4 regions of the Lysinibacillus sp. NPDC093210 genome follow, and region 3 is predicted to be linked to each of the others. Evidence: riboswitches for the same ligand, from Rfam matches in the RefSeq annotation. Region 3 holds a riboswitch; each other region holds the start of a gene.

Region 1 (3,157 bases), on a different contig from region 3:
CTGTCAAAAGGGTGAAGCATACATCTGTCACTGGGGAGCCTGTTAAAACACCGTGATGCTCTCGTTCAAATAGATGTTTTTCAATTAGTCGTTGGTTTCCAACTGATAAATCATCAGCATGACAAGCGTTAACAAAAGTGTTACCAGTTCCTCGAATATTAGGCTCCATTAACAGGTGTACTTCAGCATAATGTTTTAAAGGCTCGAAATGACCGTATCCTGTTACAGTCGTGACGATTGATTCCATATATAAAATTTTTGGCTCACCAAAAGTAACAGAAAGTGAAAAGCGATTTTTTAACACTTCAGCAAGTACTTCAAGTTGAATAACACCCATAATATGTACATGGATTTCTTGGAACTTCTCATGCCAAACGACTCGCAGCGATGGTTCCTCGGCTTCTAGTAAACGGAATACTTGTAAAACTTCCTTTAGATGCTGTTGTCCATCATACTGTACTTTAGCTTGTAACGTAGGCACAAGCTCATATGGCTGAGGAGGTATTGTACTACCTAAAATATCACCGATTTTTGCTAGACTAAGCCCCTTAACCGCGAAAATTTCTCCTGCTTGCACTTCTTGTGCTGTGTCAAAACGGCTTCCATTATATAATCGAATTTCAGTTATTTTTTCAGTCACATCACCAAATGTAAAGTCTTGGCGTGTATGTAAAGTTCCTTGCAATGCTTTGATAAACGTTAACCGTTGAGTTCCATCATGACGAATTTTAAATACCTCACCTTGAAATGGTGCTTGATGGTCGAATCGAGTTTCCGTAAGTAGAGGAAGCTGTGATAAAAATTCTTTTATTCCAATATCCTTTAATGCCGCACCAGTAAAGCAAGGAAATGCTTGCTCTTGTTTAATCAACTTTTGCAACTGTAATAGGCATGTTTGTGCATCAAGAGTTTCTGTCAAATAGGCATCGAGTAGTTGTTCATCACGTTCAGCTAGCCATTCAGCAATGTGGCTCTGGACATAATCTGTACGCAATGGGTCGTCTATTAAAAGTACGTCGAGAGAACATTCCTTTCGAAGCTGCTTCATAACAGCATCTACATCAGCGCCTTCACGATCTATCTTATTAATAAAGAAGAAGGTTGGTACGTTGTATTGACGTAGCAATTGCCACACGGTTTCAGTATGTCCTTGTACACCTTCTACAGCGCTTACGATAATAATGGCGTAATCCATTACACGAATTGCGCGTTCCATCTCTGGCGAAAAGTCGACATGCCCAGGTGTATCAATTAGTGTGTATGTATCATCCCCAATTTGCATCCGTCCTTGTTCGGCAAAAATGGTAATACCACGAGCTTGTTCGATAGTATGATTATCTAAAAAAGTATCTTGGTGATCGACTCTTCCACGCGTTTGAATACTGTTCGTATGGAATAGTAGTTGTTCACAAAAGGTTGTCTTTCCTGCATCGACATGTGCGAGCACACCAATCGTTTTATACATAAAAAATCCTCATTTCTATTTTTCCTATATTCTTATTGTAACAGATAGTCCTAAAAAACATTTCGGGTAGAATAGTTCTCGTTTATGTTTGAATAGTGGTCAATTATTCGTAATTATTAGTTATGGATTTTTTTGTGTGATTGAAAACAAAAATTACTTCTGCTAGGCTATTTTTATAACTTAATACTTCTATATATTGGTGCAAATGGTTTCTATCATTTGCTTAAAAGGGAAATCGGTGTAAATCCGATGCTGTCCCGCAACTGTAAATGGGGAGTTTATACAACACAGTCACTGTAGTTTAACTATGGGAAGACGTATAAACGTTGAACCTAAGCCAGGATACCTGCCAATATATATTATTTTACTTAACACCACGAGGATGGGAATAGTGATTGGTTGAATAACCATTGTTTTTTCACTATGTCACCCTCTTGGAAACAAGAGGGTTTTTTGTGTCCATTTTGATGTGCAGTAGATTAAGCAGGAACCATAGCATTAAACAGCAATTCATGCTTTTACCAGGAAATGAAGCGTCAAGAAGTGCTCGTGATCAGTAGCAATGAAGTCATTGATTTCTTACTATAAAGATGAAAAATTACAAACTAAAGGAGAAACAAACATGAACAAATGGAAAGGCATGTGGCTAGTTTTTGCAATTGCACTATTGAGCATTTTAGGCGCTTGTAGTGCAAAGGATGATTCAAAATCAGCTGCACAAAGTGAAAACATTGAACCAGCACAAGCAGAGGCAAAAGAAGTAACAATTGATAATAACGATACGACACAAGTTTATAAAGAAGCTCCTAAAAAGGCGATTAGCTTAAATCAGCACGTCACAGAAATAATGCTAGCATTAGGTTTAGAAGATTCAATGGTTGGTACTGCCTATTTAGATGATAAAATTTATGAACCTTTACAAGCAGCTTACGATAAAGTACCAGTGATAGCTGAGCAGTACCCGACAAAAGAACAAGTAATTGATAGTGAAGCGGATTTTTTATACGCTGGGTGGAAAAGTGGTTTTAGCGAAAAGGGTGTTGGTACACCAGAAGAGTTAGAAGCACTTGGTATTCACACATATTTACATACTTCTTCAAGTATTACAAAACCAACGTTAGAGGATATATTTACCGATATCCGTAATATTGCAAAAATCTTTCGCGTTGAAGACCGTGGAGAGGCATTAATTAAACAGATGACAAAGGATGTTGATGCTGTTCGCGCAAAGTTGCCACAAGGTGAAAAAGAATTACGTGTTCTAGTTTACGATAGTGGGGATAAGGAAGTCTTTACAGCGGCACAAAACTTTATGGATGAACTTGTCACAGTTGCTGGCGGTAAAAACATTTTTGGTGATGTTGAGTCGGGCTGGACAACGGTATCAAAAGAAGAAACAGTTGAACGCAACCCTGAAGTCATTGTCGTAATTGATTATGGTTCCCAAACTGCAGAAGACAAAATTAAATTCCTAAAAAGTGATCCAGCACTAAAAGAAACAGATGCTGTGAAAAATGAACGCTTTGTCATTTTACCGCTTTCAGCAGCTTCAGAAGGGGTTCGAGCTGCAGAGGCTATTGAAATTTTAGCAAAGGGATTTTATCCTGAAAACTTTTAAATAACATCGAAAGAGTTAGCTACTTGCTAGCTCTTTTTTATAAGGAGAACAAACAATGAATGCCTTTCGTTCAA
Region 2 (3,157 bases), on a different contig from region 3:
GGCTAGTGCAGTTGCTGCCATTTCCAAAGATGATTTTTCTGGTACCGATACAGGCGCAGGTGCTATCGCTATACTACTTTTCAGACGTCCTGCATTTGGATCTGCAGCAAAGTCATGGCGTGCAGTACCGGTTTCTTGGTTCATTGCCCACGGTTCATTTTCTTCTCTTAAACGCTGATGTGGTCGTAAAGGCTGTTTTTCTTCTCCAAGTGTATATTTGCGCTGATAGCCACGCGGTGTAATCATTTTATTGTCATAGAAAAATGTCGATGAATTTCCAATTATAACTGTAGTTAACATGCCGATATCATGCTCGAGCATCTCTGCTAAAGTTGTCATCGTTATTTCCTGACGATCTCTGTAGGCACTTTTCACAAGTCCTACAGGTGTATCCGGTGATCGATATTCTAGTAAAATCCGTTGTGCTTCTACAATTTGACGTGTACGGCGACCACTTTTTGGATTATATAAAGCAATTACAAAATCAGCCATCGCCGCAGCTTCAACACGCTTTGCTATTAAATTCCAAGGTGTTAAATGATCACTTAAACTAATCGTGCAAGAATCATGCATAATCGGTGCGCCTAGCAAACTTGCACACGAATTAATAGCAGAGATCCCTGGTACTATTTCGACTTCAACCCCAGTCGCTTCCGTCCAACCAAGCTCAATTAGTACTTCATATACAAGTCCAGCCATCCCGTATACGCCTGAGTCACCACTCGAAATAACAGAAACGATATTTCCGGCCTCCGCTTGACGTACCGCTTCTTGTGCTCGTGACACTTCTTCAGTCATACCAGTACTAACAATCGACTTTGCACTTACTAAATCTTGAATGAGCTCCACATACGTTTTATACCCGATAATAAATTCACTTTGTTGCAATGCCTCTACAGCACGCGTCGTAATATGTTTGAAATCCCCAGGTCCAAAGCCTACAACAAAAATCTTTCCTTTTTGCGCCATTTTTTACCCCTCTTTCACCTTGTCGATGCCTTTAATGGCTGTTGTTTGCGGGGTACGTTGCAACGTACCTTCTGTCAGTGTAAAAACATGCTCACTATGTAAAGAATCATGGTTTAAATCTTGTACAAGTGTTCTACCATGCTCAACTGTTGGTACACGATACCAATTTCCCTGTGGATACGCGATCACAACACAAGCATCTTTACATCTGCCATTACAACGCGTTCTTGTCGTATGTATTTCCTTATCGAGTGCTAATTTCTCTATTTCGTCTCGAATTGCGAGCGTAATTTCCTCAGCCTCTTTTTTCATGCAACTACTGCCATTACAAATAAAAAGATGGGTTTTCATGCCCTCTAAATTCCAAGTTGTCATTGCTTTTCTCCCCTCATTCTTCTTTTAGGAAAAAGAAAAAAACCTTTACTCGATATCGAAGAGTAAAGGTTTTATAGAAGCCAAAATAAAAACGAATATATACGTATCCGCTCTCGCTTCACTTCTCCCTCCGAAAAGTTTGCATGTCATCAATTAAGCAGGTTTCCTGACTTAAGCTTCCTCTTACTTTCGCGCCTTCCCAAGTCTTCAGTGGCATTGCGATTTCATCAGCTATTACAGTAGCGGGGGCTGTACCGGGTTTACACCGATTTCCCTATTATCTCGAAGTATTTCGAGCACTTAATGATGGATTTATATTTAAATTTTGAAATGAAATGTTAATAAAACGAATATAAAACTGTTTCTATCATAGCCTATTATTTTTATACTTTTCAACATTTCTTTTTTATTTATTAGATTTTTAATAAAATTTCAACAAATATTTCATTGAAATTGATCGATTTTTTCTTACATTTATCTGAATTTTCTAGATTGTTATTCTTTTTACAAAAACTTTTTACAAAAAAAGGATAGCTTCTGATTGGAAAAACATGTTACACTTCTTCGTGAAAACTCACAACTTCATCTTTTTTCGGTGCGAAGTGTATTCATTTCGCTTAAAAGGGAAGCCGGTTCAAGTCCGGCGCGGTCCCGCCACTGTACTAGGGAATTTTATAGAAAATGTCACTGTCCATAGGACGGGAAGGCCTATAAAATGTTGAACTAAAGCCAGGAGACCTGCCGAGAAAATCGTGATCGTTTCAACCTACGAGGATAGGTGTGCGGCTTGGCAAATGACAATTCGATTTGCTTTTTCAGCTATGCACTTTTTCCGAAACGGAGAAGTGCTTTTTTATTGCGCACGCTACATTCGAAATTTACTGTTGAGGAGGAAAGGTTTTGAAATTTTCTTTTTGGAAACTTAGTTATTTCTTAGTGGCTTTTTTACTAGTACCAAAACGAGCGTTTGCTATGCATATCATGGAAGGATTTTTGCCGATTGAATGGGCGATTTTTTGGTGGGTCATTTCAATTCCATTTATTATTTTAGGATTACGTTCTATTCGTAAAACAATTGACGAAAATCCTGAAACGAAAATGATATTAGGCTTATCAGGTGCATTTGCATTTGTCTTATCGGCACTGAAAATTCCATCAGTAACAGGAAGTTGCTCACATCCTACTGGTGTTGGTCTTGGTACAGTTCTTTTCGGACCATTAGCCATGAGTGTGATTGGAACAATCGTTTTATTATTCCAATCATTACTTTTAGCGCATGGTGGTATTACCACTTTAGGTGCGAATGCTTTCTCAATGGCGATTGTAGGACCAATTATTGCATATTATGTCTTTAAAGGTTCTCAAAAAATCGGCCTATCATTCTCTATTGCTGTCTTTTTTGCAGCGATGCTTGGGGACTTAGGTACATATGTTGTCACTTCAGTTCAATTAGCACTGGCTTTCCCTTCTGAAGTAGGAGGCTTTATGGCTTCATTCACAAAATTTGCAGGTATTTTTGCTTTAACGCAAATCCCTCTAGCAATTAGTGAAGGGATTTTAACAGTTATCGTTATGAATTTCTTAAAAAAATACAATGTGAGCGAATTAAAGGCACTACGTGTTTTCTCTGCAAAGGAGGCACATTAGGATGAAAAAGAATTTACTGCTACTAGCTGTCGTTGTACTTCTAGCAATCATCCCTCTTTTTGTACAAAAAGGTGCAGAATTCGGTGGTGCAGACGGAGAAGCTGAAGCTGCAATCGGTGAAATTAATGCAGAATATGAACCATGGTTTGAAAGCTTATGGGAGCCA
Region 3 (3,157 bases):
ATAGACAACGCCAGAGCCGTTTCGTTGTCCAAGCTGATTCGAATAGCTAAAAGAATTTTCTAAAAGTTTAGCAACCGGGATAACACCACTTGCACGATTTAAAATTTCTTTAATTGGGTCACCTAATGGACGTAAATCTGTTAAGTTTACCCCCACTCCACCGCCAAGGCGTGATAGCTCCAAACAATAACCAATATTTTCAGCAATACTATTCATTGAATCGTCCATTGATAGTTTAAAGCAGCTCACTAATTCGCCACGTGCTTTTTTCCCACTATTTAAAGCGGTTGGCGTGGCTGGTTGGTACGCTTCCATCATTGCCTCAACCGAACGTTCTGCTAAGACAGTGTTCCCTTGTGCTAAATATAAAGCAATAATAACAATACGATCCTCATATTTTTCTAAAATTTCTTCTCCGTCACGACTTTTCATTGCGTAGCTATCATAAAATTTACTCGCACTCATAAAAGAAGGGAAGCGGAAATTGTAATCGTATGCTTTTTTGTATAGATGTTTAATAAAATCTATATCATACATGTCGATAAATTGTTTCTCATAGTAACCCTCTTCAACTAAATAGCGAATCTTTTCTTCAATATCAATAAAATAACGTAGACGTACATTTACATATTCTAAAAAATAACGGCGTGTTGCTTCACGGTCCTTTTCAAGCTCTAATTGACCTGTCGTGCTATAGCGATTAAGCACCTCATTATTAAGCTTTAAATATGTTTTCATCCCTTCACCCTCGTTTCATAAAACATTTGTATAACATCATAATCAGCCTGATATCCACGTAAATCTAATTTACATACTAGCGGGACCTGATAGGCTTCTGCAATTTTCTCACCAGCTCCGCCAAATACATGGTGCCCAAAGTTACTATTACCACTAACAGCTACTCCCTTGCAAAATTCCCTGTTTTGCTCTAAAAAGCGGGCTACTTTTGCAGGAATATCACCTAAGCCGTCTGTGTATGTTATTAAAAGATAGGGCTCAGTCAACAATAATCCATCATATATTTCAATTGATTCTCCATCTAATTTAGTAACAATACTTCGCACATTACCTGTACGACTGGCATAAACGATCATATTGCAATCATCTCAATTTGAGAAACGATTTCTTTAACATCTCCTATAAATGTGTCATTTACTTCAAGAACAGGCACACTTAAAAAGCCTGCGTCCATAATTTTTTGCTTTGCTTGTTCGTCATGATCAATATTCACAATTTCTGCCTCAAGTCCTGCACGTTGTAATTCCGATTTGACCCAAAGACATTTTGGGCATATAGTTTTAGTATAAAGTTTCATTTTAAATTCCCTCTTTTCATAATATAAAAAGGCTATCTCTCGGGAGAGACAGCCTAAGTTAGAAACGTAAAAAAGCAAAATAATAGTCACGTCCCCATTTCTTATTCCCCGAAGAAAGGTTGATTTGTTTTATTATAGGCAGGTCTCCTGGCTTTGCTTCATTCTCTGATATCCTTCCCATACCAATGCACAGTGGATTAAATCATCGTCAGCTTAACAGTTGCGGGGACAGCGTCGGATATACCGAACTTCCCTATTAAACTACATATAGTAGTACCTACATAAAACGAACACAATATATTGTTATTGAACACAATTAAGTGTACCATCCTTCTAGTAAAAAGTAAATCCAGAAAAGTGAATTCTTTATAGTGTAACTTTTCATTATATTCTTTAGGAAGAACAAACTGTTAATAAATGAAAACGACTAGCTAGTTAAGCACCATAAACAATATAGTCAGTAGTTCCAAAGAATTATAGCTTGTTTTTCATGGAGATTTTTCATAGAATCGCAAGGAATTATTATGCTACCTACTGCAGCCTATTTTAAACTGAAGATGAAATTTAATATAAACTTCTTAATATAAGTTTATATCTGTTAAACCATTTTAGCCACTATCGTAAGCCCTATTACTACCATACATTTCTTTTACTTTATTCAGAAAAAAGATATTAAATTGAATCTGCCATTTGTTAGATTTCATTTATAATAATTTTGTAGCAATCCAACCTGTCTTTGTTCTTCTATACTCGTTTGCTTTTCTGATTAAAAACGAATAGCCATCTGACATCAATGAAAACTCGACATCAGATGGCAATATAATTTAAGAATGTCTACATGTAAAGGTACCAACTAGCTCAGTTATGAGCTGGAATAAATGATTCGACAATTGCAGCTAAAGCTTGAATGGTATCATAGCTATCACCTGGAAACTCCGATTGAGCAAACTCAACTTGAAGTTCCTCACACAATCTATGACATTCATATCCGACTTCAAAATAGGACTCAATATCCGCTGATAGCGAAAGAAGTTCACATGTGACGAAGCCTTGCGCTCCTTCTTCATGTAGTGTATTTATACAATCTTTTACATTAGGACCTAGCCAGTCACCTTTCCCATGACCACTTCGATATGTAATATGCCAGTTATCAATTTGAACTGTTTTTGAAATGGCTTCGGCTAATTCAGAAAACTGGCGTACGTAGTTTTCGTTTTTTTCGGGATCAATTGGCTGACTATGGACTGTATATAAAACATGCGTCTGTGCTCGTTTTTCAACAGGAATCCATTCAAATGCACGTTGAACACGATCTTTATATACAGCAAGTAATTCATCATTTAAATGCCAATTTTTCGCATGAATGACCTTAACGTCATGAGAAGCTAATAACGAACTAACTTCATCATGAAACGCAGCAGCACCTGTAGACATAATCGGATTCACAGGTAGCGTAATAAAAGTTGTGATCCCATCTGCAAGCATTGTGTTAACAACATCCGGAATATAAGGTTCTGTATGTTTGTATGCGTTATATACTTTTACAGGCTGTGTTAAGCGATGCTGTAAAGCATGCTCCAGCCCTTTAGCAATACGTCCCGTATTTGCTGCTAATGGATCAATACCACCTAATTTTTTAAATTGTGCCGTAACGTTTTCAATCACATGAGGTGGTGGTGTTTTACCTTTCATTATATGTGTAAAATAAGGTGTTACATCGTCTAAAGATTTTGGGGCGCCATAAGCGTAATAAATTATACCAATCATATTTAAAATCTCCTTTTCTTCATTATAATAAGTTAATTTTTATGTGTGTTGTAGTTGCTGCATATTTCTATCACA
Region 4 (3,157 bases), on a different contig from region 3:
AGAAGGGACAACTATAGTTTCATTCATTTTACATAGCGTAAAAATGCCATCACATTAGTCGAACTATTTCTGCTATATCGTTGATGTCCGCTTCGGTGTGCGCTTTCCGCGGGCACGACGTAAGCCGCAACCCTCGCTAACGCGCGGTTTGTTGCGTCTTACGCTGCGTGCGTTCCCGCTGGAGTCGCCCACCTTCGCTACCATCAACTCGTGTTCTCTTCTAATTTTTTATTTACTGCAAAAGAAGGGACAACTATAGTTTCATTCATTTTACATAGCGTAAAAATACCATCACATTAGTCGAACTCTTTCTGCTATATCGTTGATGTCCGCTACGGCGTGCGCTTTCCGCGGGCACGACGTAAGCCGCAACCCTCGCTAACGCGCGGTTTGTTGCGACTTACGCTGCGTGCGTTCCCGCTGGAGTCGCCCGCCTTCGGTACCATCAACTAGATTGCATATACTATTTCCTTCGCTCTAAAAACTAACCTTATTACCGTCAATTATTAATTTTCTATTAGCGCCATAGATTCTGCTAATGTAGCCATATTGCTCATCATCGAACAAGCTGCGTCTAGAATTGGAAACGCTAATGCTGCGCCAGAGCCCTCTCCCAATCGCATATTCATATGAAGCATCGGCTCTACTCCTAGCAATTCGGCTGCTATTTTTGCCCCAGGTTCTTCTGATGCATGAGAAGGTATGATATAGTCTTGTACTTTTGGTTCAAGCTCATATGCAATTAGTGCAGCTACTGTAGAAATAAAGCCATCAATTACAACTGGTTTGCGATTTGCGGCAGCCGCAAGGATCACTCCAGCCATAGCCCCTATTTCTAACCCACCAACTTTTGCAAGTATATCGATTGCATCATGACGATTAGGTTTGTTTATTTCGATAGCCTTTTGAATAACAGCTACTTTATGTTCAATTCCACCTGACCCTAGCCCTGCACCGAATCCCGTCACTTCAAGCGGGTGACAAGCATGAAGTACTGATAATATAGCTGCACTAGGTGTTGTATTGCCAATCCCCATTTCACCAGTAGCAAGAACATTTGCCCCTTTTGCTATTTCTGATGTCGCTATTTCTATGCCTACTTCAATTGATTGGACTGCTTCTTCCCTCGTCATCGCCGGACCTTTCGCCATATTATCCGTACCGTATTTAATTTTTTTAATTAAAACACCAGCATCAAGCGGAATATCCTCTTTGACACCGACGTCCACTGTTACAATTTTTGCATTTGTTATTTTAGCAATAGCACAAACACCTGTTACCCCTTTAGGAAAATTCAATGTTTGAAAAAATGTTACGTTTTGTGGATTCGATGTTACCGCTTCGTCACAAACACCGTGATCTGCCGCACAAACGATGATCACTTTGTTATCGAGTTTCGGATATAGTTCTCCCGTAATCCCAGTTAGTTGTATAGCAAGTGACTCCAGCTTCCCTAAACTGCTTGGTGGCTTGCTAAGAGAATCTATACGTTCCTTCGCTTTTTCCATCATTTTGTTGTTAGTACGTTGAATTTGTTGAATCGTTTGTTGTAGCAATTGCATCATCATCTCTCCTTTTTTTAACCTTTTACATAAAAGAATGAAAAAATAGAAAAGCCTGTAGTTTATTTCATAACAAATAAACTACAGACTTTTCCATCGTCCATATCATCCGAAGCAATTAGGCAGGTCTCCTGGCTCAATCTCAACATTTTATAGAACCTTCCCAGCCATCGCTAGTGGTATTCTCTATAAAACTCCATTTTACAGTGGTGGGACCGCTAAAGCATTTCACTTTATTCCCTATTCTCCCAAAGTGGGCACCTAATGCTTTTATGTAATTACTTTAAATTTACGACAAAGTTTTTTGAGTGTCAATATTGTTAAAAGTTTTGGTAACAGCACTTTTTGCATTGCCATCTTTTAATATAAGCTAAAAAAATAAGGTATTTAACAACTGACTTGTTAAATACCTTCATCTTACATTATTTAAATTCTAATTCCCCATCATATGCAAGCATGCCGCCTTCAAGATTTGTTACATCAAAACCTTGTGCTTCTAAATAAGCACATGCATTTGCCGAGCGTCCGCCAGCTTTACATACGATAATATAAGGCTTAGATCGATCTATTTCATCTAAACGCTCTGGAATTGTTCCAAGCGCTATATGCTTAGCACCAGGAATAACACCTTGTGCTACCTCATCATCTTCTCGCACATCAATAATGTATAGGTCTTCGTTAGCATCTAGTTGTTCTAATAATTGCGTTGTATCCATTGATTTCATCTTTATAGTCCTCCAATATATCAATTTCCTATTACATTATAGCGTGAACGAAAAAAAACAGCTAGTGATGTAACACTAGCTGCTTAAAATGACTCTATTCTTCTGTCTCTAAAAATTCGACTTGCTTTGCTGGAACGAAAGTAGAAATTGCGTGTTTGTAAATGAGATGCTGTTTGCTTTCAGCATCAACTAATAATACTGTAAAGTTGTCATAGGATTTCACTGTTCCTTTTAACTGGAACCCGTTTAACAGAAACACAGTTACAAAAACACTGTTTTTACGTAGATGGTTCAAAAACGTATCTTGCAAATTGATTGATTTCATAGATTGCGCCTCCCCTACTCTCTTTCTACCTCTTCATTCCTATAGTAGCATGTTATACCAATTTATCAATTAGTAATTTTTAGAAATTATTAAAGTTTTTAGTCTTTTTCAATAAAATGAATGTCCATCTTATTGCGGAAATAAGTAAGTTGTCTTTTCGCGTAGCGACGAGAATTTTGTTTTAAACTTTCAATTGCTTCTTCTAATGTGCATCGACCATCTAAGTAATCATACAATTCCTTATAGCCAATCGCTTGTATTGACTGTACATCTCGAATATTTTGCTGCCATAACCCTTTTACTTCTTGTAACAGCCCTTTGTCCATCATCAAATCTACTCGACGATTAATGCGATCATAAAGCTCATCGCGTGACATATTTTCACCAAGCCCTAAAATCAAATGGCGGTAAAGTGGAATTTCTCCACGATTATGTTCCTCTGAAGCCTTTGAAACACCACTTAATTCAATCATTTCTAATGCTCGAATGACACGTCTCGTATTATTCGGATGAATTGTTTCTGCCGTTTTCGGATCCAATGCTAA

The links. A riboswitch is a leader RNA that binds a small molecule or an ion and turns the genes downstream of it on or off. The one in region 3 is predicted to bind cobalamin.
Region 1: linked by a shared signal. The riboswitch ahead of ACIP9C_RS15030 (ABC transporter substrate-binding protein) and the one ahead of ACIP9C_RS03030 (glutaredoxin family protein) in region 3 are both predicted to bind cobalamin.
Region 2: linked by a shared signal. The riboswitch ahead of ACIP9C_RS10035 ((2Fe-2S) ferredoxin domain-containing protein) and the one ahead of ACIP9C_RS03030 (glutaredoxin family protein) in region 3 are both predicted to bind cobalamin.
Region 4: linked by a shared signal. The riboswitch ahead of cobT (nicotinate-nucleotide--dimethylbenzimidazole phosphoribosyltransferase) and the one ahead of ACIP9C_RS03030 (glutaredoxin family protein) in region 3 are both predicted to bind cobalamin.

What each region holds. Positions count from the first base shown of each region.
Region 1 is NZ_JBIVOE010000006.1:91,755-94,911, reverse strand. Features, by position in the region: gene ACIP9C_RS15035 (GTP-binding protein) at 1-1,465, opposite strand, end outside; cobalamin riboswitch at 1,646-1,833, shown strand; gene ACIP9C_RS15030 (ABC transporter substrate-binding protein) at 2,088-3,083, shown strand; gene ACIP9C_RS15025 (precorrin-3B methylase) at 3,139-3,157, shown strand, end outside.
Region 2 is NZ_JBIVOE010000003.1:166,788-169,944, forward strand. Features, by position in the region: gene cobJ (precorrin-3B C(17)-methyltransferase) at 1-969, opposite strand, end outside; gene ACIP9C_RS10035 ((2Fe-2S) ferredoxin domain-containing protein) at 973-1,344, opposite strand; cobalamin riboswitch at 1,484-1,663, opposite strand; cobalamin riboswitch at 1,921-2,104, shown strand; gene ACIP9C_RS10040 (energy-coupling factor ABC transporter permease) at 2,245-2,991, shown strand; gene ACIP9C_RS10045 (energy-coupling factor ABC transporter substrate-binding protein) at 2,993-3,157, shown strand, end outside.
Region 3 is NZ_JBIVOE010000001.1:610,719-613,875, forward strand. Features, by position in the region: gene nrdE (class 1b ribonucleoside-diphosphate reductase subunit alpha) at 1-738, opposite strand, end outside; gene nrdI (class Ib ribonucleoside-diphosphate reductase assembly flavoprotein NrdI) at 735-1,094, opposite strand; gene ACIP9C_RS03030 (glutaredoxin family protein) at 1,091-1,315, opposite strand; cobalamin riboswitch at 1,436-1,611, opposite strand; gene ACIP9C_RS03035 (ferrochelatase) at 2,174-3,082, opposite strand.
Region 4 is NZ_JBIVOE010000002.1:249,096-252,252, forward strand. Features, by position in the region: gene cobT (nicotinate-nucleotide--dimethylbenzimidazole phosphoribosyltransferase) at 507-1,562, opposite strand; cobalamin riboswitch at 1,667-1,842, opposite strand; gene ACIP9C_RS06810 (rhodanese-like domain-containing protein) at 1,985-2,287, opposite strand; gene hfq (RNA chaperone Hfq) at 2,382-2,612, opposite strand; gene miaA (tRNA (adenosine(37)-N6)-dimethylallyltransferase MiaA) at 2,711-3,157, opposite strand, start outside.